Regions from separate parts of the Vibrio sp. R10-SG3-ISO3 genome, predicted to be linked through region 3. Evidence: riboswitches for the same ligand, from Rfam matches in the RefSeq annotation. Region 3 holds a riboswitch; each other region holds the start of a gene.
What was found. Region 3 has a riboswitch for lysine ahead of AC6R1A_RS12455 (Na+/H+ antiporter NhaC family protein). Riboswitches for the same ligand answer to the same signal wherever they lie in the genome.

Region 1 (10,865 bases), on a different contig from region 3:
TTTATCGGCGTCTAAAATCGCTACGAGAGAGACCTCCGGCATATCGAGCCCTTCTCGCAAAAGGTTAATACCCACTAGGACGTCAAACTCGCCAAGTCTCAGATCGCGAATGATCTCGACCCGCTCCACCGTATCGATGTCTGAGTGTAAATAACGCACTTTAACGTCATGCTCGCTCAAGTACTCAGTGAGATCCTCCGCCATTCGCTTGGTCAGCGTCGTGACTAACACACGTTCATCTTTCGCCGCTCGAATACGAATTTCTGACAGTAAATCATCCACCTGAGTCGCCACGGGGCGCACTTCAAGTTGTGGGTCAAGCAAACCCGTCGGCCTAACGACCTGATCGGCGATCTCCCCATCCGATTTCTCTAGCTCATAATTACCTGGCGTCGCTGAAACAAAAATGGTTTGCGGTGCCAATGATTCAAACTCTTCAAACTTCAATGGACGATTATCGAGCGCCGAAGGCAGACGAAAACCAAACTCCACTAAGGTCTCTTTTCGTGAGCGATCCCCTTTGAACATCGCGCCGATTTGCGGAACTGTAACGTGCGATTCATCAATCACCAACAAGCCATCGTGCGGTAGATAGTCAAACAAGGTCGGCGGCGGCTCTCCCTCATTTCGACCACTGAGGTAGCGGGAGTAGTTTTCAATCCCCGAGCAAAAACCCAGCTCGTTCATCATCTCTATATCAAACTGAGTACGCTGGGAGATCCTCTGCTCTTCAAGCAATTTGTTGTTTTCCAGCAACGTTTTCTTACGCCCTTCCAACTCTACCTTGATTTTTTCTATCGCATCTAAAATACGATCTCGAGGGGTAACGTAGTGCGTTTTGGGATAAATGGTAAATCGCGGTAGGTCTCGCTGTTTCACCACACCCGTGAGCGGGTCAAACACGCTGATGCAATCTATCTCATCATCAAACATCTCAATCCGTACCGCATCTTGATCCGATTCAGCCGGGAAGATGTCGATCACCTCTCCACGCACTCGAAATTGGCCGCGCTCGAACGCAACGTCGTTGCGGCTGTATTGCAATTCGGCCAAACGACGTAGGATGTCACGTTGGTCCATCACATCGCCGCGACGGATGTGCAACATCATTTGCAAATAGGATTCAGGATCGCCCAAACCATAGATCGCAGACACCGACGCGACGATGATGGCATCTTTACGCTCAAGTAGCGCTTTGGTGGCCGACAGGCGCATTTGCTCTATGTGCGAGTTAACCGAGGCGTCCTTTTCAATAAAGGTGTCGGTGGTGGGTACGTAGGCTTCAGGCTGATAGTAGTCGTAGTAAGAGACGAAATACTCAACAGCATTATTAGGGAAAAACGACTTCATCTCTCCGTACAGCTGCGCAGCCAGTGTTTTATTCGGTGCAAGTAGAATGGCTGGCCTTTGTGCTTGAGCAATCACATTAGCCAGTGTGAACGTCTTGCCAGAGCCCGTAACACCGAGCAGTGTTTGATGGGCAAGCCCTGCATCAAGGCCCTCGAGTAACTGCTTGATCGCGGTTGGCTGATCCCCTGATGGCTGATAGTCTGAGACCAGATCAAATACTTTATTCATACGCATGTACACCGTGAGACAATTTCGTCTATTTTGGCTGTATAGATATACAGACTCAATAGGCGAGAGAAAAATAAATTACCGATTTTTCTTATCTGTAGAATTTACTCTAGATCATGATATTCATTCCTGTTAATATTCCTCCCCCTAAAGGAAATCTACTCCTAAAACTCCTCTCTTTTACTCCACAGCTTACTCACATTTCAAGCTAATTTGTTACATTCTCTTTTTGTTATACACAGGCTAAGATCTCGCTGTTTCTCAGGCATTTTCTCGATTATCATCTGATAGAACAAGGTGTTGTAACCCAAACTCTTCACGTTACAAATTAGAGTAAAGGCATTAATTTTGACGGAAATATTACTTGATCAGATCTCATACACACACTTATCCACAATTTTGGTGGATAAGTAAATAGAGCCCAAATGCCGCAAGGGCTACAGAAAAGTAAAGCTTTTTTTATGATTAATTTTTGCGTTTTTACGCAGAATGAAACTTGACAGATTTTCTGGTACTGCTAATATTCCGCTCGCTTTAGAGCAATTCCCCCTTAGTTCAGTTGGTAGAACGGCGGACTGTTAATCCGTATGTCGCAGGTTCGAGTCCCGCAGGGGGAGCCAAATTCAAGAAAGCCCAGCTTAGAAATAAGTTGGGCTTTTTTACGTTCAGAGCGTTGTGAACAGTGAATATGTCACAGCCGGATGGCCGGCCCGTTCGAGTCCCGCAGGGGAGCCAAATTCAAAAAAGCCCAGCTTAAAATAAGTTGGGCTTTTTTACGTTCAGATCTTTGTGAATGGTGAATATGTCACAGCCGGATGGCCGGCCCGTTCAGAGAATAGATGGCTGAACGAACCAAATTAAATTATGGAAATCGATTAGTTGATAACGATAGTTGAACCAACCATTTCTTCATTTAGTACTGTTAGGTTAGACGCACCTACTGTACCCACCGCTTTCAATAGACCTTGCTCGTCACGCTCCATTGCTGGTGCGTCTGTAGTAATACCCTCAGGCAATTGGTCTAAGCCTTCGATTTGACCATAGAAGATATTGTTCACAAACTTAGAACCAACCATCTGGAATTTTTCGCCTTCAAATTGTCGGAATGCGTTTGTACCATCTTCAGTTGCGATAGACAGGTTGTTTTCAAATAGCGTATTAACAGCTGGGAAGATTGTTTCAACACGTTCATCGTTGGTTAAGCTCACACGGTGAATCGCATTACTCGCAAAGATGCCTTGTGTATTGTTTACTAGCGTGTTGTTCTTAACAACAACGTCTTTTGGTGTCCACTGCTTTTGCAGTGTTTTACCGTCTGTTGAATCTTTACTTAGCACTTCGCCATTCGCTACATCGATGATGCCTGTGTTCAGCACAAGAGCACCACGGTAAGTACCTTTACCTAATGTACCTTCGATATAGTTGTTTTCAATTATGTGGTTCTCATCATAGATACGGATACCGCCTGAGTTAGCCGTGTTACCCGGTAAGATCACGTTGTTTGTCACAACATTATTATGGCCATGACGCAAAGAAATCATCGAAGTACTGTTTTTGATTGTGTTGCCATCAAAAGTGATGCCGCTCGCCTTCACTGAGATAAGCTCGATCTCGCCAGAGCCGTTTTTACCGACATAACCACTGATATTGTCGAAGTAGTTATTGCGGATAATACTTTGTGAATCAAACAGTGAGTTGTGGCTGTCACCCACGCGGATCGCTTGTCTGTCGTTGCGGTTGGTTCTCACCATTTTCGGGTTTGAGTTTTCGATCAGCTCCATATCTAAAGCCGTCAGGTCTTTAAAGATGTTACCTTCGATCAGAGTTTTCTCTAACTTGTCTGATGTTGCCACAACAAGCATCGCGCCGCGCTTGTACTTACCTTCAAAAGTATTGTTGGTAATCTTGTTATTTTCGCCGCCAACCGTGATCCAACGGATGTTAGGGTATTTTCCTTTCTCATCCGCTACGTATTCGTAGTCGTTGAACTTGTAGATAACAGAGTTATTTAAGGTGTTGTTTTTACCAAAGATACCAAACACGCCCATGATGTTTGCATCATGACTTTCAGTGCTTAGCGTTGCGCCACCTTCAGTGAAGACTAAGCTCTCAATTAGGTTATTGTCACCCTTAATCAAGAACTGAGTTGAACCGTTAAAAATGGCAGTTCCAGGCTCTTGAGCGACAATCTTGACGTTGTCCGCTGATAACGTCACACGACCTAAATCGGCATAGCGACCTGGTTTGATGCTAATCACATCGCCATCTTGCGCGTTGTTGATGCTCTCGCGTAGCTCCAGTACCTCTTGTGCAGAAGCAACAGCAACACCTTGATCAACCATAACTGCTGTCGGTTGGGTAACTTGTTCTGTGCTTGCGTGGCTCGTTGTCGCGCTTGCGAATAGTAATGAACCTAAAATAAATGCAATTGGTGACTTTTTCATTAGTATCTCTTTCGTAGGGTATTTGAGTATGAGGCAAGGTTAGCAACACACAAGAGGGCGAGAAAACTGATTCGCCCTTGGAATGTGGTCTGAATCGCGTCGGCTTTGTTAAACTGTGGATAAGTTCAAACAATTTAATAATACAAATAGACCATGCTATTTAATGGTTGTAAAGGGTCTTGGTTCAGGTCAATAGCTCTCTTAAATTTTATTTTAACTTATTGTTTTTAAATTCTTTTATCTGAGATTACCTTAACTCTTAGTAGAATTTTCAAACTAGAGCATATGAGAGACCCTGCAAATTAAGGATAATTTGTAATATTAGTGCACTTGCCATAACGAAATATTGATCGAGATTTTGGGAAAGATACAGAGCATGAATGAGTTGGTAATTCTTTCTGCTAGCTGGAACACTGCTAATTTAGGTTATTACGGATAACTTTTCGTACCCCAAAACGTCAAAGACCACCGTTGTCAGCGATGGTCTGTCTGCGCGGAATTGGACATAATCTTCCACCTGCGATCTACATTGTTAGATTCTCTATATGCAGAATTCGCCGCAAAGTATGCAGAATCTCGTTCGGCCCGAATTGATTTTCCCAGAGCTCCGTTGGGAGGTTTAAGCGACGCAAAAAATATTTGCAATCATTCTACCTTATAGTTTATCTTCATTTGCAAAGCTGTATTGGCGAAAATCAGTGCAGCAATGTAGAGGCGCATTACCTATCAGTAGCTCAGTTTAGGTTGACAACCATTGACCCTGAGTGAAAGGAGTCAATGCCGAAGTGCCACGGGCGTCACCCCGTAGTGCTGGGGTTGTATCGAATAGGTACAGCACTGCCATAGTAAACTCGTTAGGATGACAAAAACACGTTTTCTATGGAGCGCTACAGATGGATGGTGAGCCAGTTTATATGTGTCCCCCCAAAGCTTTGCATCCTGCATCGCTGTTCTAGTAGCCTCCATAATATATATTGAGGTAAGAATGTCTGATTTTAACTTTTGGTTATTGTTTCTAACCACCGCTTTTGCTCTAAATGTCGCTCCGGGGCCTGATCTGCTGTACATCCTGACGAAGACAATTAGCAATGGAAAAAAGGTAGGCTTAGCATCGGCTATTGGTGTATGTACCGGAGCGCTTTTCCATGTGTTTGCTGCTTCCATTGGCTTATCTGCTATTTTAGTCTCTTCTGCACTAGCATTTAGCATTGTTAAGTATGTTGGTGCGGCTTATCTGATATATCTTGCTTATCAGTCATTTAGATCATCTGGATTTGAGTTAAATGCCGATGGCTCAAATCAGAGCAAAGAAACAGCATTTGAAGCATTTAAGCAAGGGGTACTAATCGACATTCTAAACCCTAAAGTAGCTATTTTCTTTATGGCGTTTCTACCACAGTTTGTTCGTGAAGACGCAGGCTCTGTATCATTCCAGTTGTTCTATCTCGGGTTACTTGTTATTGCGGTTGCTATCGTTGTGGAAGCTGCATATGTTCTTGCGGCAGACAAGATTTCTGAACGAGTTAGAAGCAGTAAAAAACTCAGCATCTGGTTAGATCGTGCTGTCGGAACAATGTTTGCTGGTCTGGGTGTAAAGTTAGCAGTATCAACAAACTAAAAATATCTACTCAAGGAGAATGAGCGTGTACCGCAATAGTGAATTAGACATTTACATGATGCGCGTTTCCTTCTAGTTCAGAGCAAACAGGCCACCGCTACAAACGGTGGCCTTTTACGTTTTTGGGTACGAAGGAGTTCCTGAAAGCAACACTATGGGATGCTACTCCAATAAACTTCTGTCCGGTTGTGAATTTGCATAACAACTCAGGTGATATTTTCTGGGTAAGGGCATCGTTTTTGATTGGAAATGGGAGATTCCGTGCAGCGCTGTTCTGGTGTCTGCCATAACTTCACGTATCACAAACTCCGCAGCGTAACTCGTTGCTGAGTAATAGCAATAAGGCGGTTTGGGGCAGAAATGAGATAACGCGTGTTCAGCTAATTACGGCTTTAAACCCAAAAAGTAATCGCACGTTATTGTCATCTGACAGCAGCCGGATGGCGCAATAAAAAATGGTCATCCGTTGGATGACCATTAAATACGTTTACGTAGAGGGCGTGGAGGTTACGCACCTTCGTTATGCAACTCTAGGTTAGCAAGCTCTTGCTGAATCTCTCGTTGCGTTTTTGCATCATCGCTGCGCAAAGACTCAAGAAAGTCTAAGTACTGCTGATTGATGTCGCCGGTTACGTATTCACCGCTAAATACCGACGTTTCGAACTGAGAGATGTCTGTGTTGCCTAGGCCAACGGCGTCCGTAAGGTCTTCCAACGTCTGGAAAATGAGCTCATCGGCACCAATTTGCTTACAGATCGCTTCGTTGTCTCGGCCATGGGCGATAAGCTCATTGGCGCTTGGCATGTCAATGCCGTACACGTTCGGGAAGCGAATCTCTGGCGCAGCAGAGACCATGTACACTTTCTTCGCACCTGAATCGCGGGCCATTTCGATGATCTGCTCTGACGTAGTACCACGTACGATAGAATCATCAACCAACAAGACATTCTTGTCTTTAAACTCTGAACGAATCGCGTTGAGTTTACGACGTACTGACTTCTTACGCTGCTGCTGACCCGGCATGATGAACGTGCGGCCAACATAGCGGTTTTTCACAAAACCTTGGCGGTAAGGCTTTTCAATCGCTTGAGCGATTTGTAGAGCGATGTCACACGAGGTCTCTGGAATCGGGATAACCACATCAATGTCCAAATCAGCAAATTCGTCACGGATTCGGTCGCCCAGTTTCTTACCCATCTCTACACGTGCGCTGTAAACCGAAATCTTATCGATAAAGGAGTCGGGACGTGCAAAGTAAACAAATTCGAAAATACATGGGTTGAGTCGAGGGTTGTCCGCACACTGCTTAGTATGCAGTTGACCATCAAACGTCGCATAGATTGCTTCACCTGGCGCGACATCGCGCATAAAGTCAAAACCGACCGCATCTAGGGCTACTGATTCAGAGGCAACCATGTACTCGGTGCGACCTTCAACCTCGCGTTTACCTAAACACAGTGGGCGAATGCCGTTAGGATCGCGGAACGCAATCATGCCGTGACCGATGATCATAGCCGTCACCGCGTAAGCACCACGAATCGCGCGATGCACATTGGTGACAGCACGGAACACATCTTCAGAGGTAACGTTACCTTTGACAGTATCAATCTCATGAGCCAACACGTTAAGCAACACTTCTGAATCAGAGGTGGTGTTGATGTGACGACGATCTTTCTCGAACAACTTTTCGCGAATTTCGTGTGCGTTTGTGAGGTTACCGTTGTGAGCTAGTGTGATACCAAATGGTGAGTTCACGTAGAAAGGTTGCGCTTCAGACGCGCTTGAGCTTCCTGCTGTTGGGTAGCGAACATGGCCGATACCCACTGTACCTTGAAGTCTTTGCATGTGTTTGGCTTCAAACACATCCTTTACTAAACCGTTCGCCTTTCTAAGACGAAAACGATTGCTATCTATGGTACAAATACCCGCGGCATCTTGGCCACGATGCTGCAATACCGTCAATGCGTCATAGATAGACTGGTTTACAGGCGTTGTGCCCACGATTCCAACAATACCACACATGTCTTAACCCTCGATTTTCGACAATGGCTGGAGCGCTATAACGCCCCAGATAAGAAACTAGATGTTGCTTGTAGGTGTTCAAAAAAAGGTGCGATGATGCGGCTGAATTCCGGTACCAACTGCGACCCTTTCCACCACTGTGAGTCTGGAAACGACGTAAACGCATCCATGAAGAATAGTGCCGCTGACACTATAAGAACACCTCGTAAACCGCCAAACACGATACCAAGGACTCTATCCGTTCCAGACAAACCTGTCTTCTGCACTAATTGAGCAATCACATAATTGACGATAGCACCGACAATCAGAGTTGCAATAAACAGAGCAGCGATCGCGGATCCGTTTCGGATCATGTCATCTTCGATATTGGTGAAATACATCGCCAATTTCGCGTAGTACTGACTGGCAATAAAAAAGGCGCCAAACCAGATAACAAGAGACAGTGCTTCTTTCGCGAAGCCACGAATTAAACTGATCAGCGCTGAGAGGCCGATCACACTTAAAATGACAATATCTAACCAGTTCATGTTGTTCTACATCTTAAGTTGGCGCGCATTTTAACAGAAAAAACGCTGACGCAAACGTTTTCTTATGGATTTAGTGGTTTAAATTTAAGCAATCGACCTTTTGAGCCAGTGATCTTTTCCAGTTCAATCACTTGGCGTTCGAGTTTACTCTTCGACACATCAGGACCAATAATTACTCGGGTAAAACCATTCTCTAATTTGGTGTGTGCTTGGTATCCGCGCTTTTGCAAATCATCCACGACGCTCTGCGCATTCTCTGCGTTTTTTAACGCCATCAGTTGGATGATCCATGCACTGTCTTGATACTCATTGCGTTCAGGGATGGCTTTAACGATCACCTCGAGTGGCGCCTCTTCTGCACTCTCCTCTTGAGTGACGACCGCGACAGGCGTATCGGGCAGCGCTTTCGAGTCATCCACCGGCTCGAGAATCTCAAACGATTCCAGATCGCTTTCAAGCTCCGGTTTTAGCGGAATACTGGCGATCTCTTCCTGATAGTGGCTTTTCTTGCCATCGAGCACATCGGGCAATACGATGACGCCAATCGCCACTAAGATGATGGTACCGACTAAGCGGTTTTGAAATTTGCTCGCCATTTAATCTCCTTGTGTTTGCCAATGCGCCAACACTTCCCCAACGGTATGAAATGAGCCAACAACCAGTATCACATCGTCTTGGCCCGCCTTTGTCATCGCGGCTTCAAAAGCCAGCACCGGAGAATCAAAGGTTTGAGTCGCGGCTGGTAAATGACTTGCCAGTTCATTAGCGTGCGCGGCGCGAGGGCCATGCAGTGAAGCTGGATACCAATGCGAAGAAAGCTCGCTCAAGATAGCCAGCGTCGCCTTGATGTCTTTATCATGCAGCATGCCCACCACAGTATGAATCACACGTTTTGGGTATTGCTTTGCTACACGTTCAACCAAGTATTGCGCTGAATGTGGATTGTGCGCGACATCCAAAAGTATCACTGGCGAAGTGTGCAGAATTTGCATGCGCCCTGGCAAGGTGGCGTTTTCAAGGCCGTTGACGATATTGATATCTGTGATATCCAGATTGGCGTTTGCCAGCGCCGTTAAGGCCGTCGCCGCGTTCTGCAGTGGCAGTCCGGGAATGGGTAGCTCGTTTAATTCAAAAGTGCCAAGTTGCCAGCGCCATTGTGTCTCTGATTGTTGCTCATAGTGGTATTGAATCCCCACTTGAAAGAGCTCAGCCTGAATATCGTCGGCGTGTGCTGCCACGGTTGATGGCGCTTTCGGCTGACCGCAAATCGCTGGTTTGCCTGCGCGAAAGATGCCGGCTTTCTCAAAACCAATTACGTTAATGTCATCGCCCAGCCAATCGACGTGGTCGATGGCTAAACTGGTAATCACGGATACGTCATGATCGACGACATTAGTGGCGTCTAAACGCCCGCCCAAACCGACCTCAAGCAAGACAACATCCACTTGCTCGGTTTGAAACAGGCGTAACGCCGCAAGCGTGCCAAACTCAAAAAAGCTTAGGCTGATATCCCCGCGCTGCTGTTCAATGAAATCGAAGGCTTGGCAATGCTTCTCGTCGGCTAAATCGACGCCATTGACGCGCACGCGCTCGTTGTATCGAATTAAATGAGGAGAAGAGTAGACACCGACTTTATACCCTGCGTCGAGCAAAATCGCTTCCATCAAAGCGCAGGTAGAACCTTTGCCGTTGGTACCAGCAACGGTAATGACTGTCGGAGCGGGTTTGGTTAAGTTGGCTTGTTGTGCGACGGCTTGGACTCGGTCTAGCCCGAGATCGATCGCTGAGGTGTGAATGTTGGCTAAATAATCAAGCCACATCGTAAGAGGGGATGTGGCTTGTGGAATTTGGGTTTGACTCATCTAACTGAAACCATAAATTGTGGTGGTTTGTTAGTGTGTTACTTTACCCTTTTTCGTCCGCTTCTGGTACTTCATATGCAGGTTCATTTGGCGCATCATTCACAGAAACCACCAGTGGCGACGGTTGATTGGTCATTTTGGCCAACAAACTGCCGATGCGTTGACGCATTTCACGGCGATCAACAATCATATCGATAGCCCCGTGTTCCAATAGGAACTCACTGCGCTGGAAGCCTTCTGGAAGATCTTCACGAACGGTTTGTTCAATCACACGGCGACCAGCAAAACCAATCAGTGCTTTGGGTTCACCGATATTGATATCGCCTAGCATCGCTAAGCTCGCCGATACACCGCCCATGGTTGGGTCCGTCATCACTGAGATGAACGGCAATCCTTTTTGCGATAGTCGCTCTAACGCTGCACTGGTTTTTGCCATCTGCATCAGAGACATTAGCGCCTCTTGCATTCGCGCACCACCACTGGCCGAGAAACAAACTAAACCACAGTTGTTTTCCATCGCCGCTTCAACCGCACGTACGAAACGAGCGCCAACGACTGAACCCATCGAGCCACCCATAAAGGAGAACTCAAACGCACACGCAACCACAGGTAGACCCAACAGCTCGCCTTGCATAACGATGAGCGCGTCTTTTTCACCACTGCTCTTTTGCGCAGCAGAAATACGGTCTTTGTATTTCTTCGAATCGCGGAACTTGAGCTTATCTTGTGGCTCAAGCTCAGTGGCTAACTCAGTACGATTGCCTTCATCCAAAAATGTTTCAAGACGACGACGCGACGACATGCGCATGTGGTG
Region 2 (10,865 bases), on a different contig from region 3:
GGGTCTACTCGGTCACCTTGTGATGGCGATCAGTGGTGGCAACTTGTACCGCAAATCCTCGTTTCTTCTTGATCATCTTGGTCAGCAAATTCTACCCAGCTGGTTCCAAGTCGACGAGCGTCCCCATGTGTTGCGTGGTCTGGCGTCAAGCCCGTTTGATAGCGAAGGCGTTGCTACGCAAGATAGACAAATAATCACTGACGGCGTGTTATCCACTTACCTATTGACCAGCTATGCGGCGCGTAAAATGTCGATGATGCCAACCGGTCATGCGGGTGGCATCCACAACTGGTACGTGCAATCCACAGGGCAAGATTTTGATCAAATGCTTAAGGCGCTGGGCACCGGCTTTTTGGTTACAGAAGTGATGGGGCAGGGCGTGAATATCGTGACGGGCGATTACTCGCGCGGCGCAGCCGGTTTTTGGGTTGAGAATGGTCAAATCCAATTCCCCGTCTCGGAGGTGACCATCGCAGGTAATCTCAAGCAGATGTTCAACCAAATAGTGGCTGTCGGCAGTGATGTGGAAACCCGTTCGCAGATTCAAACCGGTTCTATCTTGCTTGAGTCAATGAAAGTGGCGGGCGAATAAGCCTCACTATTTGACGTAGCAATGCTTCAGCGACGAAACACGAGAGTGCTTCGTCGCTGATGTGTATTTATAGTGCTGTTAGCGCTCAAACAGCTCGACATGCAACTTCTGAATCGCTTGTTTGGCTTCTGATTCACGCAGTAAGAAACAGAGGTTGTGCTGGCTAGCTCCGTAACAAATCATTCGTAAGTTAAAGTCTTCAAGTGTACCAAATACTTGTTTTGCATAGCCTTTGCTCTCGCTCATGTTGTTACCAATCAAGGCGACGACGGAGAGGTTGTGTTCCACTTTCACGCTGCACAGCTCTTCAAGCTCTTCACGCGCAGCTTGAGGTAACGATGGCGCACCGCCAGAGGTACCTGTTTGATCAAGCGTTAATGAGACACTGATTTCAGAGGTGGTGATCAAATCGACCGAGACCTTATGCTTGGCCAAGATCTCAAACACTTTGGCTAGAAAGCCGTAAGCATGGAACATTTTCGCGCTGCGCAGCGTCACCATGGTTTGGTTGTTACGTAGGGCTAGGGCGCGAAACAGCGGTGAGCTTTCCACTTGATGACGAATCCAAGTACCGCCTTGCTCTGGCGCTTTAGAGGAACCGACAAACACCGGAATATCATGGCGCAGAGCAGGGACTAGGGTCGAAGGGTGCAGGATCTTGGCGCCAAAATTCGCCATCTCTGACGCTTCGCTGAAGCTAATTTCTGCAATCGGTGCCGCATTCGGGGCAATACGCGGGTCTGTGGTGTAGATTCCCGGTACATCAGTCCAAATTTCTAAGCCAGAGGCTTGCACTGCCTCGGCAATCAAAGCCGCACTGTAATCACTGCCACCACGGCCAAGGGTAGTGGTGTTGCCTTCTTCATCGGAACCAATAAAGCCCTGTGTCACCACAACGTGCTCGCGGCACAGTGGCAGCAAGGTGTCACTGGCAAGCTCTCGAATGGCGGCAAGATCCGGTTCTGCGCGGCCAAAGTGGCTGTCAGTGCGCAGTACATCACGAATATCAAAGCGTACCGCGTTGATGCCGCGCTCAATCATTAGTTGGGTTAAAATGTGGGTCGACATCAGTTCACCACACGCAACAAGGTGATCAGTCAACTTATTGCTGGCTTGAATCGAGGCCGCTTCCGCAAGACTGGTGACCGTATCAAGCAGACTGTACACTTCACTCGCCGCATGGGTTGGATCATTGAGTTGATTAAGAATCGCATCATGAATCTCAGCGAGCTGAGTCAGAATATCGCTGCGTTGCTGCTGATCTTGTACGCCGTTCGCCAGCGCGACCAATAGATTTGTTACCCCTGAACAGGCACTGCTGACCACCAGTTTTGTCTCTGGATTGTTCTCAACGACCGCCGCACAACGGCTCATCGCTTCAAAGTTTGCAACACTTGTCCCACCAAATTTAGCAACGTTAAAATTGCTCACGGCATTTCTCCCACAACTTCCTGAATATTGAGTCTTTCCTTTGCGTGAGGTGAGGATGAGCGAGAGTAGAGGTAGGTATGGAGTACGACCTCAGAAGCTCATCACCAGACAGCGCTGATGACAGTTGATGGGACTCAACCCAAGTCAACCGACAGACTTAAACCACAATATAAGCCTACCTCGGCACTACTCCCCCTCAGAATGTTGTTTTGGAATTGTGGCTCCACAACATGCCTACCTGGGTAGTGCTCCTCTTCTGCAAAAAGCATAATTGTTTGTACAACAGGGTGACGAATTGTCTTGCCACCGCTTTCGCATTGAACGTGTTTATCCTCTTAATGTCAATGCGAAATTTACGGGTTAAAGACGATAGGTTCGGTTTGTGAGACTGGTATGACCTGTCGACTTTTTGCGCATTGCTGCGCTGGATGAATTCGATTATGGTGAAGAGATAACAACAAGAACACCCTCATGATTCAAAAGGAGTTGCCAATGACTTACCAAAGTTTTATCCCCCCTCGCCGTATTTTGATGGGCCCTGGTCCATCCGATATTTCCCCACAGGTACTGCAAGCTTTGAGCCGCCCGACGGTGGGCCACCTTGACCCGCTTTTTATCCAGATGATGGACGAACTCAAGCAGCTGCTTAAATACGCCTTTCAGACCAACAATGAGTTTACGATTGCTGTCTCGGCACCAGGCAGTGCAGGTATGGAGACCTGCTTTGTTAACTTGATTGAGCCGGGGGACAAAGTCATCGTCTGCCGCAATGGCGTGTTTGGCGAGCGCATGCGAGAAAACGTGGTGCGCTGCGGCGGTGAAGCGGTGCTGGTCGATGATGACTGGGGAACGCCGGTCTCGGTAGAGAAAGTTCGTGATGCGTTGCAGGCGCATCCTGATACCAAGCTCCTCGCGTTTGTCCATGCAGAAACGTCGACAGGGGCATGCAGTGATGCGAAGACGCTGGGCGCGCTTGCTAAAGAGTTCAATGTGTTGTCGATCGTCGATGCGGTGACGTCATTGGGTGGCGTGCCACTCAAAGTCGATGAGTGGCAACTTGATGCGGTCTACTCGGGCAGTCAAAAGTGCCTCTCTTGTACGCCGGGCCTCTCTCCTGTGACCTTCTCCAGTGCAGCGATTGAGAAAATCACCGCCCGTCAAACCCCGGTGCAAAGTTGGTTTTTAGACCAAAGTTTGGTACTCGGTTACTGGAGTGGAGAGGGCAAGCGTAGTTACCACCACACAGCGCCCGTCAACAGTCTCTATGCACTGCATGAAGCTTTGCTGATGCTCAAAAATGAAGGGTTAGAAAACGCGTGGCGTCGCCATCAGCAGATGCACAACAAGCTCAAGACCGGCTTATTGGCGCTCGGCTTTGAGTTTGTGGTGGAAGAGTCCGCACGCTTGCCGCAACTGAATGCGATTTATGTTCCTGAGGGGATTGATGAAGCCCAAATACGCAGTCACCTCCTTGATACGTACAATCTGGAAATTGGTGCCGGGCTTGGCGCATTGGCGGGCAAGGCGTGGCGGATTGGCCTAATGGGCTATGGTGCGCGGGAGGAGAACGTCGCACTCTGTTTACAAGCGCTTAAAGAGTCGCTCGGATAGAGTCGCTCGGATTAGAGTCGCTCGGCGAATAATTTGCCCTGTTAATGATTGCAGATGGCTCTCCAGTTCGGAGAGCCTTTTCTTATCTACTTTTTGTTTTCTTTTTATTCTTCGTCTGTACGAAGCAGTGCGTCGGTAGTCGGTGGCACGTATTGCACGTCTGAGAAATCGCGCCGAGGAAACAGGAATTGCGCTTCGGCTCGGATTTGTTCCGCCTTTTCACTGTCATTCAAACCTTGGTAGGCCAGAATTAAGTTGTTGTAGAATGCCGGTCTTGGTTTGTGGGTAATCACGCCCAGCGACCAATCCACGTACGGTTGAATAAATTCAGGGTTTTGCTGGTGCAGGCCAATATTGAGATAGGTGCTGTAGATGTCCCAGTCAAAACGCTCCTGCCAGACAATCGGGTTACTGACTCGGTTAAGGATATCTGGATCTTTTGGTTTGGAGAGCTCAAACTGCGTCAATATGTAGTTGGTGTGCAACGTGGTGACCATGTAAAACGACGTCACCAGCGGCAAGACCAAACTTGCTACGCGCAGCCCGGTCTGCGATACGATGCTCAATCGCGCGTATCGGTAGGCGCGCTTACGTTGGTCGACCCAGTAAATCAATAAGATAAAGGTTAGCCAATGAATCGCTGAGTGATAAAACGGATATTCTAATTGGGTGTGGAGCACGATGGGGATAAAGAGCGAGAAAATCGCCAAACGTGTGCCATTCTTCGCTGCGTAGATACGATACAGCACCAAAATGGCCGCGATCAACATAGCCAAAATCGGCAGCACACCCCCCTCTACGCCCCAATATAAGGTTTCGTTGTGTGGGTGATCCATTGATGCAAGCCCAGGCGGGTAACTGGCGTTGAGCTGATGTTGACGCGCCGTATAGACCAAGTATTCAGCTTCAAAACGTCCGTAACCATAGCCAGTAAATGGCTTTTCAATCAGCATATCGAGCGTCTGAGGGAAGGTGTATTGTCTGGGCCCTTCTAGATTCACCTTTCGCTCTGCTAGGGTGTTGTTCTCACCGATTAACGTGGTCCCTAAGCCAATGGTGACGCCAATAAGCACAGAGACGAGCCAACCGACGGTGCGTTTTTTGGTGGCAAAGCGCATCAAATAAGGGATCAGCAGCACGACGACCAGTAGCGCACTGAGCCAACCCGTCCGAGAGGCGAGCACTACCAGTAGGGGCAGCACGATGGCCGGTACCAGATAGAGTAGCGCCACATGGCTGACTTTTCTTTGATATTTAATGGGTTGACGGGTCAGAAAATAGCCAGACAGCGCAAGCCCTGTGGCTAAGAAGCTCGCCATGACGTTTGGTTGCTGAAAAATGCCGTAAGGACGATTGGCGTCGGTGTTATAGCCAAAGGGATTGCCGGGTTCGAGTACTAGGTACTGTACCCAGCCAAACAAGGCCTCAATGAACACGGCGATAACCACAAACCACAACAGCCTTTGACGCTGAGGGTTACTAAAACGAAATTGTTGCAGCACGGCAAACAGCAAAAAACCGGCCCACAATCCGCTTAATCGCGCGACCGACAACGACAGCTCAGAGTGCGGATAGAGCACGGGCACGGTCATGATCACACAACAAAGAAACAGACCTATGGTCAATTTGTTGTAACGAATTTGGCCACGTGTCCCAACTTGATAAAGCCCAAGAGCGATGGCGACTGAGCTCAGCAGCCAAGTGGGTGGGTTAAAGGCAAGGGCCAAGCCTGAACCGCCTGGGTTCGGCATGAAGAAATGCATCGCGACAAGGTAGACTAGGCCAATCATAGCCAAGAAAGGTTTCGTTAGAGGGCGAGCTTGTGTGCGTGCTTGAAGCTGCGTGCCTGCCACGTGGGTGGTTGCCATAGTGTTCCTTTCCAGCAAATAAAACGGGCTGGCACTAAGAAGCACGCCAGCCCGTTTACTTTACTATTTTTTTATTCACTTTTACTACTATTGCTTACTTTAACATAGGCTTAAGGAAGCGCGCTGTGTGTGAGCCTTCGACTAAGGCCACATCTTCCGGTGTTCCGCTTGCAATAATTTCACCGCCGCCTTGCCCCCCTTCTGGCCCCAAATCGACGATCCAGTCTGCAGTTTTAATCACATCGAGGTTGTGCTCAATCACCACAACGGTATTGCCGTGATCACGCAGGCGGTGCAACACGGCCAACAGCTGCTCGATATCGTGGAAGTGCAAACCTGTGGTCGGCTCATCGAGAATGTAAAGTGTTTTGCCGGTATCGCGCTTAGAGAGCTCACGCGCCAATTTAACGCGCTGCGCTTCCCCCCCGGAGAGGGTCGTGGCCGCTTGACCTAGGCGAATGTAAGACAAGCCCACATCCATCAAGGTTTGCAACTTGCGAGCAATCACAGGAACTGGATCGAAGAAGGTTCGTGCGTCTTCGACCGTCATCTCTAACACTTCGTCAATGGTTTTGCCTTTGTAGCGCACTTCTAAGGTTTCGCGGTTGTAGCGTTTGCCTTTACAGACGTCACAAGGGACATACACATCTGGCAAGAAGTGCATTTCCACCTTGATCACACCATCACCTTGGCAAGCTTCACAACGCCCGCCGCGCACGTTGAAACTGAACCGGCCCGGTTTGTAACCACGAGAGCGTGACTCCTGTGTGCCAGCAAACAGCTCACGAATGGGTGTAAAAATACCGGTGTAGGTCGCTGGATTTGAGCGCGGAGTGCGACCAATCGGGCTTTGATCGATGTCGATCACCTTGTCAAAATGTTGTAGCCCTTTGATGGTTTTATACGGCGCGGGTGTGGCGGTCGTCGCACCATTGAGCTCGGTGTGGGCAATTTTAAAGAACGTATCGTTGATTAAGGTCGATTTGCCTGAGCCAGACACCCCGGTGATGCAACTAAACAGCCCAACAGGGATCTCCAGCGTGACATCTTTGAGGTTGTTGCCCGTCGCGCCAATGAGCTGCACGACTTTTTTCGGATCCTTAGGCGTGCGCTCCGTTGGAACTCGGATCTGCTTTTGACCGCTGAGGTATTGGCCCGTGAGAGAGTTCGGATTGGCAATGATCTCTTCCATGGTGCCTTCTGCCACTACATTGCCGCCATGAACGCCCGCGCCCGGACCGATATCAATCACGTGATCCGCCATACGGATGGCGTCTTCATCGTGCTCCACGACGAGCACGGTGTTGCCAAGATCGCGCAGGTGAGTCAACGTCTTGAGCAGGCGCTCGTTATCACGCTGATGAAGACCAATCGAAGGCTCATCCAGTACATACATCACGCCAACTAAACCGGCACCAATTTGACTGGCAAGGCGGATCCGTTGCGCTTCACCACCGGAGAGTGTCTCGGCGCTGCGGGATAGGTTGAGGTAGTTGAGACCGACATTGACCAAAAACTGCAAGCGGTCGTTGATCTCTTTCATCACTTTCTCGGCAATTTGTGCGCGCTGACCTTCCAGAGTCAATTCATGGAAGAAGGTCTGTGCATCGGCAATACTGAGTTCGACAATTTCCGGCAGCGTCGTATCGCCAATGAACACATTGCGCGCTTCAAGGCGCAGTCGGCTACCGTCACAGCTGCTACAGGTTTTGGTTGAAATGTACTTGGCCAAATCTTCGCGTACCGAGTTAGATTCAGTATCGCGATAGCGGCGTTCCAAGGTATTGAGAATACCTTCAAACGGATGACGTTTAACGCGAATATCCCCGCGATCATTGATGTAGTTAAACTCCACTTCCGTTCTGCCAGAGCCGGTGAGAATCACATCGCGAATTTTCTTTGGCAGAGACTTAAAGGGTGCGTTCAGGTCAAACTGATAATGGTTGGCGAGCGACGTCAGCATTTGGAAATAGTAGTAGTTTTTCTGATCCCAACCGCGGATAGCACCCTCTGCCAAACTGAGTGACTCATCCAAAATCACGCGTGCAGGGTCAAAGTATTGCTGAACGCCAAGGCCATCACAGGTATGACAGGCGCCGGCTGGGTTGTTGAACGAGAACAAGCGCGGTTCAAGCTCTTGCATGCTGTAGCCACAATGCGGACAAGCAAAGTTAGCAGAGAACACGATCTCCTCGTCATTGCCCTCCATCGGCGCGACCACTGCAATCCCGCCCGACAGCTCTAGGGTGGTTTCAAACGATTCGGCTAAGCGCTGCTGCAAGTCGGCTCTCACTTTAAAGCGATCGACCACAACCTCGATGGTGTGTTTCTTGTGCAGTTCTAGCGTTGGGGGATCGGATAAATCGCAGGTTTCCCCATCAATACGGGCGCGGATAAACCCCTGCGCTGCCAAGGTTTCCAGCGTTTTGACGTGCTCGCCCTTACGCTCTTTGACAATCGGCGCCAGCAGCATCAGTTTTGTCCCTTCTGGCATCGCCAACACTTTATCGACCATCTGTGAGATGGTTTGCGCGGCGAGTGGAACATGATGGTCAGGGCAGCGCGGCTCACCCACACGTGCGTAGAGCAGACGCAAGTAATCGTAGACCTCAGTGATGGTGCCGACGGTTGAACGAGGGTTGTGTGAGGTGGATTTCTGCTCGATGGAAATGGCAGGAGAGAGACCTTCAATGTGGTCGACGTCGGGCTTTTCCATCAAGGACAAAAATTGACGTGCGTACGCCGAGAGTGATTCTACGTAGCGTCGTTGCCCTTCGGCATAAAGCGTATCGAACGCCAGAGAGGATTTACCTGAACCGGATAGGCCAGTGATGACAATCAGCTTATCGCGTGGGATGGTGAGGTTGATATTTTTTAAGTTATGGGTGCGCGCACCGCGGACTTCTATCTGATCCATTGTTATCACTCAGGGCAAAAAATAGTGGCACAAGTATTACATAGTGTGAGCAATGTGCAAATAAAATACTGGATGGAAGAACAGTGTTTGGAGGTGCTAGTTCCTAGTTCCTAGTTCCTAGTTTTGAGTTTATGGTAGGGAGGGAAAAAAAAGGGCGAGTAGGGGAGGCCTACTCGCACTGAATCTAGAGAGATTAGCTCTCTTTGGTTGTGGCTTGTTTACCTAACTCAGAGGTTTTGGTGTCTTTTAGGTAGAGGTTTTCGAAGCAGTAGTTGGTCGCCTCGATGTAACCTTCGACGCTACCACAGTCAAAGCGTTTGCCTTTGAATTTGTAGGCCAGTACGCAGCCTGCTTTGGCTTGTTTGAGCAGCGCATCGGTGATTTGGATTTCGCCACCTTTGCCTGGCTCAGTATTTTCGATCAACTCAAAGATGTCTGGAGTGAGAATATAGCGGCCGATGATGGCAAGGTTGCTTGGCGCTGTGCCTTTTTCTGGTTTCTCTACCATGTCGTCAACGCGGAAGATGTCGTCTTTGATCATTTCACCAGAGATAACACCGTATTTGTGGGTTTCATCTTCTGGCACTTCCTGTACAGCAACAATTGAGCAGCGGAACTGCTTAAATAGCGCGACCATTTGTGCCAGTACGCCTTCTTGCTCATTAACACACAAGTCATCCGCGAGAACAACGGCAAATGGCTCATCGCCAACCAGCTCACGCCCGGTGAGGATCGCGTGGCCAAGGCCTTTCATTTCACGCTGGCGAATGTAGGTGAAGTTAGCACTGTCGATGATGTCACGAATATCGACCAGCAACTCTTCTTTGTTGGTGCCGCTGATTTGGTGCTCAAGCTCATAGTTCTTATCAAAGTGATCCATGATGGAGTGCTTGCCACGGCCTGTCACGATGCACATGCCGTTCATGCCCGCTTGAATCGCCTCTTCGACACCGTATTCGATCAGTGGTTTGTTCACCACTGGCATCATCTCTTTTGGCATGGATTTGGTGGCAGGAAGAAAACGCGTCCCATAGCCCGCTGCGGGGAAGAGGCACTTTTTAATCATGAGTAATACCCTTTTTTTAATTTTTTAACCCTGTGAGCGCCGTAAGAACTGACGTGAACGACGTAATCACACTTTGCGATGTGATTGATGGCCGATACCTTACCATGACTGTGGGAAATGGCGAATAAAAGCGTTCCTTGTCGGTCCAGAAATGTGCGGGTGTTAGCTCGTCTGTGGAGGGTGACCGCGGCATCAGAGATTGGCTTTGGCCCACTCCATCGCTTGGACTCGATTTCGCACCTTGATTTTTTTGTACACTTGATAGAGGTGCGATTTTACCGTGAATTCGCTGATGAACAGGTCCTCGGCGATCTGTGCATTGGACGCACCACTCTTAAGGCAGCGCAGAATTTCTAGCTCGCGCATGGTGATGTCGAGCACCACTGTCGCCGTTTGGCTGCTCATCACCGTGCGATAGTGATAGAGCAATTGTGCAGTGACTTTGCGAGGTAACCAATTTTCACCATTAATGATTGCCGCGCAGCCTTTGGCAATGACCTCTGGGGAGTCGTCGCAGTAAAACAGACCCTTGAGATGTCCAAACGTCAATAATTCATCGGTGGAAAGGCGCTGATACAAGTTAATCAAAATCACTTCAAAGTGTTTGTTCAAAAGCGGTAGCGCTTCGATTTGCGCTTGTTGTTGATGTACAAATTGGTAGTCAAATATCAAAATCCGATGGCGTTCTTGTTGCAGGGCCAACATTAGCTCTGATGGCTCCATACGATGGATGGTCATTCGTAGCGCCCGTTGGATATCATCGATATGCGGGTGTGGGTCATTTTTGTTATTGCAAATAAAATGCAGTGTGCGAGCGTAAGACGATTTGGGCATGGCAGACCTATGAATCGGTGAATCGAGTCGTTAGCGTGGTACAAAACCGCATCAAGTGCGATTTGAGACCGTCGCTTTGCGTCTCGCTTCAAGCGCAAAAGTAATCGATGGATAGCTCAGCAGCAATCTGACGTGAGTTTGCTCGAAAGAATATCGGCGTGGGATTGGCGCGGGCTCGCAGTGTGTCCATCTTGATAAGGAATTCTTGATGACGGATTCTCGTGAAGAGAATCTTGGGATAGAAATTTATCAGCGCGTCAAAGCGTGTTATTCTAATGTGCTATTTAGGTATCAACACTCAAATTTGGACGGAGCGAATCATGGCGACCCGCGGAGTAAACAAAGTAATTTTAGTCGGTAACCTGGGCGGTGACCCGGAAGTACGTTACATGCCTAGCGGTGGCGCAGTGGCAAACATCACAATTGCAACGTCTGAAAGCTGGCGTGATAAAGCAACTGGTGAGCAGCGCGAGAAAACGGAATGGCACCGTGTGGCACTGTTTGGCAAGTTGGCCGAAGTCGCGGGTGAGTACCTGCGTAAAGGCT
Region 3 (10,865 bases):
TTGGGTGGCAATTTCCGCCACTGGCACAGGCACTGGGTATGGCGCGATCACTTTCAGCAAGACGTTGATCAACGCCTCATTCGCCAAGGTAAAGCCACAGCGCAGACCGGCAAGGGCAAACGCCTTGGACAAAGTGCGCAAAATAGCCAAATTGGGGGACTGAGCCAGTAAATCGACCGTCGATGCTTCTGGACAAAAATCGATGTAAGCTTCATCCATCACAACAATAGCGCGGTCTTGGGTCATCTCAAGCAGTCGGACGATGTCTTCACGCTTAACCAAATTACCGGTTGGATTGTTAGGGCTGCAAACAAAGACCAGTTTTACCTTGTCTAAGTTGGCTTCAATGGCGCTGAGATCCAGTTGCCAATCTTGAGTCAACGGCACCACTTTTTTCTCCACACCAATGGTTTCCGCTGAAATAGCGTACATTCCGTAGGTAGGTGGACAATATAAAATGGCGTCTTCGCCCGGCTCACAAAATGCGCGAATCAGAAGCTCAATACCCTCATCCGCACCGCGCGAGGTCAGCGTTTGTTCAGGTTTCACCCCCGCGTAAGCGGCGTAAGCGTTAATCAACTCAGTAGGTTGGCACTCACTGTAGCGATTCAGGCGGGCGAAATCCATCTTATACTCATTGTTGAACGGCGACTCGTTGGCATTGAGCCACACATCGCCACTGCCGCCAATACGACGTGCTGACAGGTAAGGGGTCAATTGCTGAACTTGTTTGCGTGCTAGCTTTTCCATCTCTTACCCTTGCTTCTGAGCCAATTTTTCTACACGAATGGTAACGGCGCGTTTGTGCGCATCCAGTCCTTCTGCTTCCGCCATGGTCACGACGGTCGGCGCAAGATTTTTAATCCCTTCCTCTGAGAGCTCTTGCACCGTCATACGCTTGGAGAAATCCGCCAATCCTAGACTTGAATAGGTGCGAGTGTAACCATAGGTAGGCAGAACGTGGTTGGTGCCCGACGCATAGTCGCCCGCTGACTCAGGAGACCAATCACCAAGGAAAATCGATCCAGCGTTATCAAGAAGAGGAAGCAGTTCACGTGGGTTCTTGGTCTGTACGATCAAGTGCTCTGGGCCATAGTAGTTCGAAATAGAAACCGCCTGAGTGATGGAATCAGAAATGATGATCAAACTCGACGCCAGTGCTTTTTCTGCAATAGAAGCGCGAGACAGTACTTTGAGCTGACGCTGAACGGCATCCGTCACTTGATCGGCAATCACTGGCGATGGCGTGACCAGCACCACTTGTGAGTCTGGGCCGTGCTCAGCTTGGCTCAAGAGATCCGCAGCAATGAAATCTGGGTCGGCGGTCTCATCAGCGATCACTAACACCTCAGAAGGGCCCGCTGGCATGTCGATCGCGGCACCGCGAAAATCGTTGCTCACTTGGCGCTTAGCTTCTGTGACGTACGCATTACCAGGGCCGAAAATCTTGTCCACTTTCGCCACGGTTTCTGTTCCGTAAGCCATCGCAGCAATCGCTTGACCACCACCAACATTGTAAACTTCATCGATACCACACAGCTTCGCCACGTAGAGGATTTCATCTGCGATCGGCGGTGGTGAGCAGAGTACCACTTTACGACAACCCGCAATCTTAGCCGGTACGCCGAGCATTAATACGGTCGATGGCAGTGGCGCACTGCCACCTGGAATGTAAAGACCGACTTTCTGAATCGCTCGAGTCACTTGTTCACACACAACACCAGGTTGCGTTTCAACTTTAATAGGCTGTGGCTTTTGGGCTTTGTGAAACTTAGCGATATTGGCGTACGCTTGCTCAAGCGCTTGCTTCATGGTTTCGCTTAAGCGCTCTGACGCCGCCTCAATCTCTTGAGTTGAGACTCGAATCGACTCTGGTTTGACGCGATCATACTTTTCCGTCAACGCCAATAGAGCAGCATCGCCTTGCGTTTTTACTTGTGCGATAACCTCAGACACCGCAGCGGTAATATTCGCCCCTTCGGTAATGGCAGGGCGCTCTAAAATGGAGTCTTGCTGAGATTCACTCAATGATTGCCAAACAACTGTTCTCATCGCCCTTACTCCATCATTTTCTCAATTGGCAGTACTAGGATTGAGCTAGCACCAAGCTCTTTGAGTTGTTCCATGGTTTCCCAGAACAAGTTTTCGGTACTCACAAGGTGAACGGCCACTTTTTGTTTATCAGCAGAGAGCGGCAAAACGGTTGGATCTTCTGCGCCAGGAAGGAGCGATTTGATCTGCTCAAGTTTGTCTGCTGGGGCGTGCAGCATGATGTATTTCGACTCTTTCGCTTGCTGAACGCCTTGCATACGAGTCAATAGCTTATCAATCAGTTTGGTTTTATCTTGTGCGAACTCACCTTTGCGCTGAATAAGGGTCGCTTTTGATTGGAAGATGACTTCCGCTTCTTTTAAGCCGTTCGCTTCTAAAGTAGCGCCGGTAGACACTAGGTCGGCGATGGCATCAGCAAGGCCAGCACGTGGCGCGACTTCAACAGAACCGGTCAGCATACAGGTTGAGAACGGTACGCCTTGCTCATCCATGTAGGCTTTTAACAATTGTGGATAGGTGGTAGCGATACGCTTACCGGCCAAATCTTGCGGGCCGTTGTACTCTTCATCCTTATCGATCGCAATAGAGAGGCGGCAGCCACCAAAATCGAGACGGCGCAATGTCACAAACTCACTAGGCTCACCCAATGCTTTGCGGTCTAGGCGGACTTCTTCCAATTCGTTTTCGCCAATGAAACCAAGATCAACCACACCGTCCATGATCAAACCTGGGATATCGTCGTCACGCACAAGCAGCAAATCGATTGGCATGTTCTCTGAGTGAACCACCAGCTTTTCACCCATGACGTTAAATTTCACACCGCACTTTTTCAGCAGTGCTTGGCTCTCTTTACTTAGACGACCTTTTTTCTGAATGGCGATTCTTAGGCGTTGTGTTTGCATGACTCTTGTATCCCTGTGTTCGAAATCTTTCAAAACTTTAGACTTAAAAACTAAAAAACCCTCGGAAGGTTTGTCTCCCGAGGGTCATAAATCATTATATTTGCGATTTTTACCTCCGGGAGTTTCCTATCTCCCGGGTATGCGCACATCTCCCGAAAGACTAGATTGGGTGATGGTGATGATGAATGTTCATTACAAAATTGCGCATACTGAAAAAGCTCTCTTAGCTCGCTTGGTTGATACCCACACTAACCAAGCTCAGGGATCTTTTCAACCTTTAATTTCAACTTTTTCTTATTTGTCTAATACAAATAAGAAAGGAGGCCAAAGCCTCCTTAAAATAATCAATAGAATCTGTCAGTTAGATACGAACTGTCTATCGTTTTAGGACGTCGCACAGCTCGCTAGCTTCGACTTAGACATCATTGAAAGCACCGCGCACACGGCCACAAACGCCACGCTGGCGACCGCAAATGAGAGACCGACCGACGCTGTCATACCGAGAGTGATAAAGCCGACACAAGAGATCGCTGCTACAGATAACGCATAAGGTAACTGAGTCGAGACGTGATCAATATGATTACAACGAGCACCCGTCGAAGACAAGATCGTGGTATCCGAAATCGGTGAGCAGTGATCACCAAAGACCGAACCGGCGAGCACCGCACTCAGCATTGGCAACATCAAGGCAATATCTGTCGCCCCAGCCATATCACCCGCAATCGGCAACATGATACCGAATGTCCCCCAAGAGGTACCGGTTGAGAACGCCATTAGACCCGAGAGCAAGAACAGGATAACCGGCAACCAATGCGGGTTGATGCTACCTTGCGCCAGCGTTGACAGGTATTTACCCGTGTTCATGTCACCAATCACGCTACCAATGGTCCACGCGAAGACTAGAATGAGGATCGCACCAAACATTGAGCGCGCACCAATCCACAGTGTACGAGCAATTTCGATGGTCGCAATGCGTTGCTTAACCACCGTAAACAGCGCGGTTGCCAAACCCACAATACCACCGTAGATCAAAGACAAACCCACATCGGTATTTTCAAAAGCGCCCAGCAGATTAAACGCTTCGCCATCCGCTTTGAGCGCTTGACCACCGGTGTAAAGCATGGCCGCGACCGTTGCAATGATTAACAGCACAATAGGCAAAACCAAATCAAGGACGCGTCCGCCTTCGCTTTCACGAATATCCAGCTCTTCATTGAGCTCGTGCGCTTCTTTGGTGTCGTTCTCTGCATCTTTGTCAAAACCACGGCCTTGAGACGCCGCAATTTCATGGCTGCGCATCTTACCGATGTCGAGACCAAACCAAGCCACAGCAAACACCATCAACAGCGCAAATACCGCATAGAAGTTCATCGGAATCAAACGCACGTAAGCGCCCAACGCGGAATACTCTGTGATGCCATGAGACACTAAGATGCCACCAATGATGGTCATAATGTAGGCACCCCAGCTTGATGCGGGCATCAAGACACACATAGGGGCAGCGGTCGAATCGAGAATATAAGCCAGCTTAGAGCGAGAGACGTAAAAACGGTCCGTGACTGGGCGAGAAATCGCGCCCACCGCCAAGCTGTTAAAGTAATCATCGACAAAAATGAACACGCCCAAAAACGCAGCAAGCAGTTTTGAACCGCGTTTACTTTTCACACGAGACTGCGCCCATTCAGCGAACGCGCGAGTGCCGCCTGAGAGCGTCAGCAGTGCTGTCATCATACCGAGCAAAAGCAAGAAGCCGACAATACTCATGTTCCAAGTATTGAGGCCACCGTCTTCTACGAAAACGCCCGATACGGTTGACGCAAGATAACCCGACGCACTCGAAAACGAATAGTCGTTAAGCAATACGGCACCTAAAACGATACCCACACCGAGAGACACAAGAACGCGACGCGTAATGATCGCAAGACTCAACGCCACGAGTGGTGGCAAAAGAGATAAAGGAGATGAGGCAAAATCAATTAAATTCATGATCTTCAAAAACCAGTAATAAATGGTTAGAGATCTACTGCAGATTAGTCAACCGCACGAGGCCGTTGATAATGTTGAACTTAGCGACAGGGAAGTAGACACTTCACCCAACCCTACAGTAGCGCTCCATAGTTTTACACATTATAGACTATGGCAGTGTTAGCCCTTTCGAGACTAACCCCAGCGAACTCCTTTGATATGGAAGCCCACTTCGGCGAGATAACCTTTCACGCATGCTCATTGGCATCACCCCAACAAACGCTAATATTTTATTCCGCTCCTCTACCGCACAACCAAAATAATCAACCAATGAAACATCAAATTAACAAAGGTTTTACTGTAGTCATGCATTAGGTGGCGCCATTGTACCCATCTAAAACTGCATTTCAACAATTTGGCTCGTTTTGTTGTCACTTTTATTGCTTAGCGATGGTACAAACAGGAAGCCAACTCTCAATTTGATGACAATTCACACTGTGCTGACGTTCAACGCCCGGGACATTAAAAACTCGGTGTTGACTGCAATGCCAAATAGATAGCACTTTCTCCAAGTCGAAATATGTGCTGTGATCGAAATCGTAAAAGAAAACGTATTGAGGTGGTTCATTTGAACTATATCGACATTATAATGCCAACTATTAGGCAAATTCGTTCTCATGCTGATTTCGGCGACTTTTATCTAAACAGTACCATCAGGATAAGAAACGTTTAATAATAGATATGAAACTCTATTATTAAATCTGAGCGTCAAAACAAGACTTAGCCGAATGATCGCTCCAATAAAGTAAAGAAAGGTAAATTTGGCTGACAGTAACAATAAATTTATCGCATTCTGCTAAGAATGGATTGTAATGTTTAAATATCAGGATTAGTATTTAAGAAATACTCTTAAATAAGATAACAATGAGAGATGTTATGTCTGAACTAACAAAAACACTATTAAATATTCGTAGTCTTCGTGCAGCAGCACGTGAACTGACTCTTGAGCAACTGGAAGACGCCCTAAGCAAATTAACGACAGTCTTTACTGAGCGTAAAGAAGAGGAAGAAGCGCAGCGTGCAGCAGCGGCAGAGCAAGAAGCCAAACTGGCTGCCATTGCTGAGCAAATTTCTAAAGAAGGTATCGATATTGATGCCCTTTACTCTGCGCTTGCTGGTGAAACAAAAACCAAAACAAAATCGAAACGTGCACCTCGTCCACCAAAATATAAATACGTGGATGCAAGCGGAGAAACTAAAACTTGGACAGGTCAGGGTCGCACCCCATCTGCTATTCAACAGCAATTGGATGCAGGCAAGAGCCTAGAAGAGTTCCTGATCTAACTTTCGATGTAAGTTAGTTCAAAAAAAAGCGCCTTTCGGCGCTTTTTTCGTTTATCGTTCCCAGTAGGCTTCTTCCAAGCTATCTTCTCGCTCTGGTAAACCTTTCGAAAGACGTGGAGAGTGCTGAACCAATACCTCATAACTGGCACGGTTGGAATACTTACATACTTGTGAAAAGGAAGAGTAAGTTAAAAACGCATGCGCGTGTTTACTCGAGTTGGGCACATTTTCTTTGTGGTATTTATTCGCGGCCATATCGTGCAATAACGCAGACAATGCCGCATCACCGGCGCCATTGGTGTTTTTAATTTTCTCCGGACCACCCATGTATGGTGAAATATGGGAATATACTTTGATCGCTTGATCGCAATTATCTTTTAATGCAGGGCGGCTAAATTCATAACGATTGAATTCCGCAATACTACCTGGCAACAAAGGCAATGACGTTTCACGTTTGGCCGCGTCTTCGGTATAACCGGCCATAAACAAGCCAAGTGGCCCAGCAGTACACAGCACCAAATCGACCCACTCCAAGGCTTTGTCTGATGCCGCAAGCGGGTCGCTCTCCCCAGTGAGCGCATGCGCCTCATCTTCATTCATCGCTACAACGGTGACATGATCGCGCAAAAATTGCTGCCAAAACTGCGGGTCATCTTGGATGACAAACTTAGTCCCTAACGTGAGAACGACCGGTACATCGTGCTTTTTCGCGTACTCAATAGCGCGCATGGTCGCTTCTGGCATCGGATCGCCCGCTTTGCAGCGCACCAAATACGCAGTCAGCACCAGTGCAGAAGCATTTTTAAAGATTTTTTCTGGAATGCTCTCTGGTTTAAGCTGGTTCATCTGCCCTTCACTAATGGCAAAAGTGCGCTCCCCGTCTTCGGTGATCAGCGCGAAGCAGCGTCCAATCGCGCCGTCGACACCTTGCAGATAATTCAAATCCATTCGACTGGAGGTATTGCACAAATAACGATAACCGTAACTGCCGATCTTGATGTCCTGACTCATGACACCAAGCAGCGTCGAACGGTCATCCGCCAACACAGAATAGTTGTGCAAGGTATTGCCAATCGTGCCACCCGCGTATTCATTGGTGATCAAATCATCGCGCTTAAGTTCGTCGTATAACGCTTCGGCCGTCGCATCATCAATCACCAGTGAGTGTCCCTTACTTAACTGGTATTTTTCGATGAGCGTGCTACACACTTTGGCTTCAATATCCACTAAGGTTTGGTCGATACCAATAATGTGGGTGCGGGACATTTTCTTGCTGTCCTGCGCTTGAGTCACTAAAGGATCGCGAGCATGAACCGGGAAGTAATGTTTGGATTTGCGTTGGCCGGGAAATTTCATAATCAGAGTAAAGTAAGGGATAAAAAGTGGCGCGATTCTACCGCGCCCTTATTGGCGCGGCAACTCCCGCTAGCATAGCAAACGTTTGCTCGCACATTTAACCTGGCACAACGTCGATAACGATTAGCGGCGGCTTATTCACCTTCCATAAAACTCAAATCTGGCAATAAATCCAAGTGCTCGGAATAGCGTTTAAGATTAAACTCACCATCGTTTTTCATCACATCAAAAATTTCGATTGAGACTGCGCAAGCCATCATGGCAATTGCTTCGTCTCTTGCTGTGCCCGTCATCATCAAACGCATTAACGTTTCTTTCACTTTGATGGGGTTGCCATCTTGGAGTTGGTTTTCAATCACTTCAATAAGTTGCGTTTCTTGCAGCAGTTCGTCTTGGTGTTCAGTCATGAGGGGTTCACTTAATAATGAGATAGATGAGCCTAGGACTCTTGAATTTCGCCCACTATGCCACAACTAACCCTGCATTACCCAATGATATCCGTGCTAACTGTCGACGTAATGACCATCAACGCAATCAACCGATATGTTGTGATATTTACGCGAGGTACATTGCCGTGTTTAGCAGATAACTTGGGCTCTATTTGTCGAACTATGGGCTGCATAACAACCTAGCGAGAACAAGCTGAAAAGCATGGGTGTGATTTCGATCTCGGATCTGTCACCGCTACCGGCTTTCTGCTAGAATTTGCATCCAGTTAAATTGAGTGGTGTGACCTAATGTCTGAAAACTGTACTGACAACAGTAAAAAGAAAGTCATCGTCGGTATGTCTGGCGGTGTAGATTCGTCCGTTTCTGCCTACCTGTTAAAGCAACAAGGCTATCAGGTTGAAGGCTTGTTCATGAAGAACTGGGAAGAAGACGACAACGAAGAATACTGTACAGCAGCAGAAGATCTCGCCGACGCGCAAGCGGTGTGTGACAAGTTGGGCATCCACCTGCACACCATTAACTTTGCTGCCGAGTACTGGGATAACGTATTCGAATACTTTTTGGCGGAATACAAAGCGGGCCGCACGCCGAACCCGGATATTCTCTGCAACAAAGAGATCAAATTTAAAGCATTCTTGGAATTCGCCGACGAAGTCCTCGACGCCGACTACATTGCGATGGGTCATTACGTGCGCCGCACCTTCCCTGACAATGGCGAAGCACCTAAGATGCTGCGTGGATTAGATGGCAACAAAGATCAAAGCTACTTCCTTTATACACTAAGCAGTGACCAAGTAGCGCGTAGCCTATTCCCTGTTGGCGAGCTTGAAAAGCCGGAAGTGCGACGCATCGCCGAAGAGCAAGATTTGATCACCGCCAAGAAAAAAGATTCCACCGGCATCTGTTTTATTGGTGAGCGCAAATTTACCGATTTCTTATCTCGCTATCTACCTGCGCAACCCGGTAAAATCGAAACACCGGAAGGCAAAGTGATTGGCGAGCACCAAGGTTTGATGTACCACACGCTAGGCCAGCGCAAAGGACTACACATTGGTGGTCAAAAAGGCGGCGGCGGTAATGAAGACCCTTGGTACGTGGCAGACAAAGATCTGAAACGCAATGTGTTAATTGCTGTGCAAGGTGCAGATCACCCTCTGCTCAAGTCTGAGGGTTTGGTGGCTTCACAGTTACATTGGGTCGATCGCACACCGATTCGCGAGTCAATCAAATGCACGGTAAAAACCCGCTATCGCCAAACCGACATCCCTTGTACCATCACACCTATCGATGATGAGAACATCAAGGTTACCTTTGATGAGCCTCAGGTGGCGGTGACCCCAGGGCAATCTGCGGTATTTTATGATGGTGATGTGTGCTTAGGTGGCGGTATCATCGAACAGCGTCTGTAATGGACAGTGTGTCTGTAATCAACAGTTTATTGATAGGAGTACGATTCGGTGGCTAATGCACTCTATGACCGCACCATCGCCTTTGCCGGTATTTGCCAGGCTGTCGCTTTGGTTCAACAAGTGGCGAAGAACGGTTACTGCGACAATGACGTGTTCGAAACCTCGTTAAAAGCGGTCTTAAACACCAATCCAAGCAACACAGTGGCGGTGTATGGTCGTGAATCCGATCTTAAACTGGGGCTTGAGTGTTTAGTCAAAGGGATCGATAGCACGCCAGCAGGCAGCGAAATCACACGCTACATCATCAGTCTCATGGCGCTTGAACGTAAACTCAGCGCCCGCCGCGACTCGATGTCTCAGCTTGGCGATCGCATCCAAATGTTGGAGCGCCAACTCGAGCACTTTGACCTACACAGCGAGCAGATGATCAGCAACCTTGCCAGCGTCTACCTGGATGTCATCAGCCCGGTGGGTCCACGTATTCAGGTCACTGGCACACCGTCCGTATTACAGCAGACTAGCAACCAGCACAAAGTGCGTGCTTTATTGCTCTCTGGCATTCGTAGTGCCGTGCTATGGCGTCAAGTGGGCGGCAAACGTCGCCACCTTATTTTTGGACGCAAGAAGATGGTGGAGCAAGCACAAATTTTGCTCGCCAGAATGTAAGATACACCACAGAGAATCTTGGCTCGCCACTCGGCGAGCTTATTTTTTCTCTGTCGGATAAGAATCGCGCAAACGTTTGCGCAATATTCGTGACAATTGCCACAGTTATTGGTATAAAGCTCACCAGATTTAAAACCCAATTCAGGAGAACATCATGGAACTGTCAGCACTGACTGCTGTTTCACCCGTAGACGGCCGTTACGGTAGCAAGACAATTGCACTTCGCAGCATCTTTAGTGAGTTTGGTCTACTAAAGTACCGCTCTATCGTTGAAATTCGTTGGTTACAAAAGCTCGCAGCGACCGATGCCATCGCAGAAGTTCCTGCCTTCAGTGCAGAAGCGAACCAGTTCCTTGATGACCTAGCGGCCAACTTCTCAGAAGAGGACGCGGCTCGCATCAAAGAGATTGAGCGCACAACCAACCACGACGTCAAAGCCGTTGAGTATTTCCTTAAAGAGAAAGTCGCTGGCGTTCCTGAACTGCATGCCGTGAACGAATTCATTCACTTTGCATGTACATCAGAAGACATCAACAACACTTCTCACGCTCTTATGCTTAAAGAAGCGCGTGACAGCGTGATTCTTCCTGAAATCAAAAATATCATTGATGCGATCAAAGCACTGGCTGTCGAGTACCGCGACATCCCGCTACTCTCTCGTACTCACGGTCAACCAGCATCACCGACCACTATGGGTAAAGAGATGGCGAACGTGGCGTAC

Region 1: linked by a shared signal. The riboswitch ahead of AC6R1A_RS13645 (LysE family translocator) and the one ahead of AC6R1A_RS12455 (Na+/H+ antiporter NhaC family protein) in region 3 are both predicted to bind lysine.
Region 2: linked by a shared signal. The riboswitch ahead of lysC (lysine-sensitive aspartokinase 3) and the one ahead of AC6R1A_RS12455 (Na+/H+ antiporter NhaC family protein) in region 3 are both predicted to bind lysine.

What each region holds. Positions count from the first base shown of each region.
Region 1 is NZ_JCBDHE010000045.1:190,464-201,328, forward strand. Features, by position in the region: gene uvrB (excinuclease ABC subunit UvrB) at 1-1,578, opposite strand, end outside; tRNA gene AC6R1A_RS13635 (tRNA-Asn) at 2,123-2,198, shown strand; gene AC6R1A_RS13640 (polysaccharide lyase 6 family protein) at 2,454-4,022, opposite strand; lysine riboswitch at 4,724-4,920, shown strand; gene AC6R1A_RS13645 (LysE family translocator) at 5,008-5,640, shown strand; gene purF (amidophosphoribosyltransferase) at 6,148-7,662, opposite strand; gene AC6R1A_RS13655 (CvpA family protein) at 7,698-8,189, opposite strand; gene AC6R1A_RS13660 (SPOR domain-containing protein) at 8,252-8,785, opposite strand; gene folC (bifunctional tetrahydrofolate synthase/dihydrofolate synthase) at 8,786-10,051, opposite strand; gene accD (acetyl-CoA carboxylase, carboxyltransferase subunit beta) at 10,095-10,865, opposite strand, start outside.
Region 2 is NZ_JCBDHE010000059.1:93,661-104,525, reverse strand. Features, by position in the region: gene pmbA (metalloprotease PmbA) at 1-592, shown strand, start outside; gene lysC (lysine-sensitive aspartokinase 3) at 671-2,023, opposite strand; lysine riboswitch at 2,110-2,287, opposite strand; gene AC6R1A_RS17900 (pyridoxal-phosphate-dependent aminotransferase family protein) at 2,516-3,634, shown strand; gene AC6R1A_RS17895 (PglL family O-oligosaccharyltransferase) at 3,739-5,502, opposite strand; gene uvrA (excinuclease ABC subunit UvrA) at 5,597-8,419, opposite strand; gene galU (UTP--glucose-1-phosphate uridylyltransferase GalU) at 8,613-9,485, opposite strand; gene AC6R1A_RS17880 (LuxR C-terminal-related transcriptional regulator) at 9,678-10,319, opposite strand; gene AC6R1A_RS17875 (single-stranded DNA-binding protein) at 10,640-10,865, shown strand, end outside.
Region 3 is NZ_JCBDHE010000044.1:4,893-15,757, reverse strand. Features, by position in the region: gene hisC (histidinol-phosphate transaminase) at 1-750, opposite strand, end outside; gene hisD (histidinol dehydrogenase) at 754-2,052, opposite strand; gene hisG (ATP phosphoribosyltransferase) at 2,058-2,954, opposite strand; His leader region at 3,004-3,139, opposite strand; gene AC6R1A_RS12455 (Na+/H+ antiporter NhaC family protein) at 3,339-4,940, opposite strand; lysine riboswitch at 5,052-5,233, opposite strand; gene AC6R1A_RS12450 (H-NS family histone-like protein) at 5,856-6,263, shown strand; gene AC6R1A_RS12445 (inosine/guanosine kinase) at 6,315-7,619, opposite strand; gene AC6R1A_RS12440 (hypothetical protein) at 7,754-8,026, opposite strand; gene mnmA (tRNA 2-thiouridine(34) synthase MnmA) at 8,357-9,478, shown strand; gene hflD (high frequency lysogenization protein HflD) at 9,527-10,144, shown strand; gene purB (adenylosuccinate lyase) at 10,299-10,865, shown strand, end outside.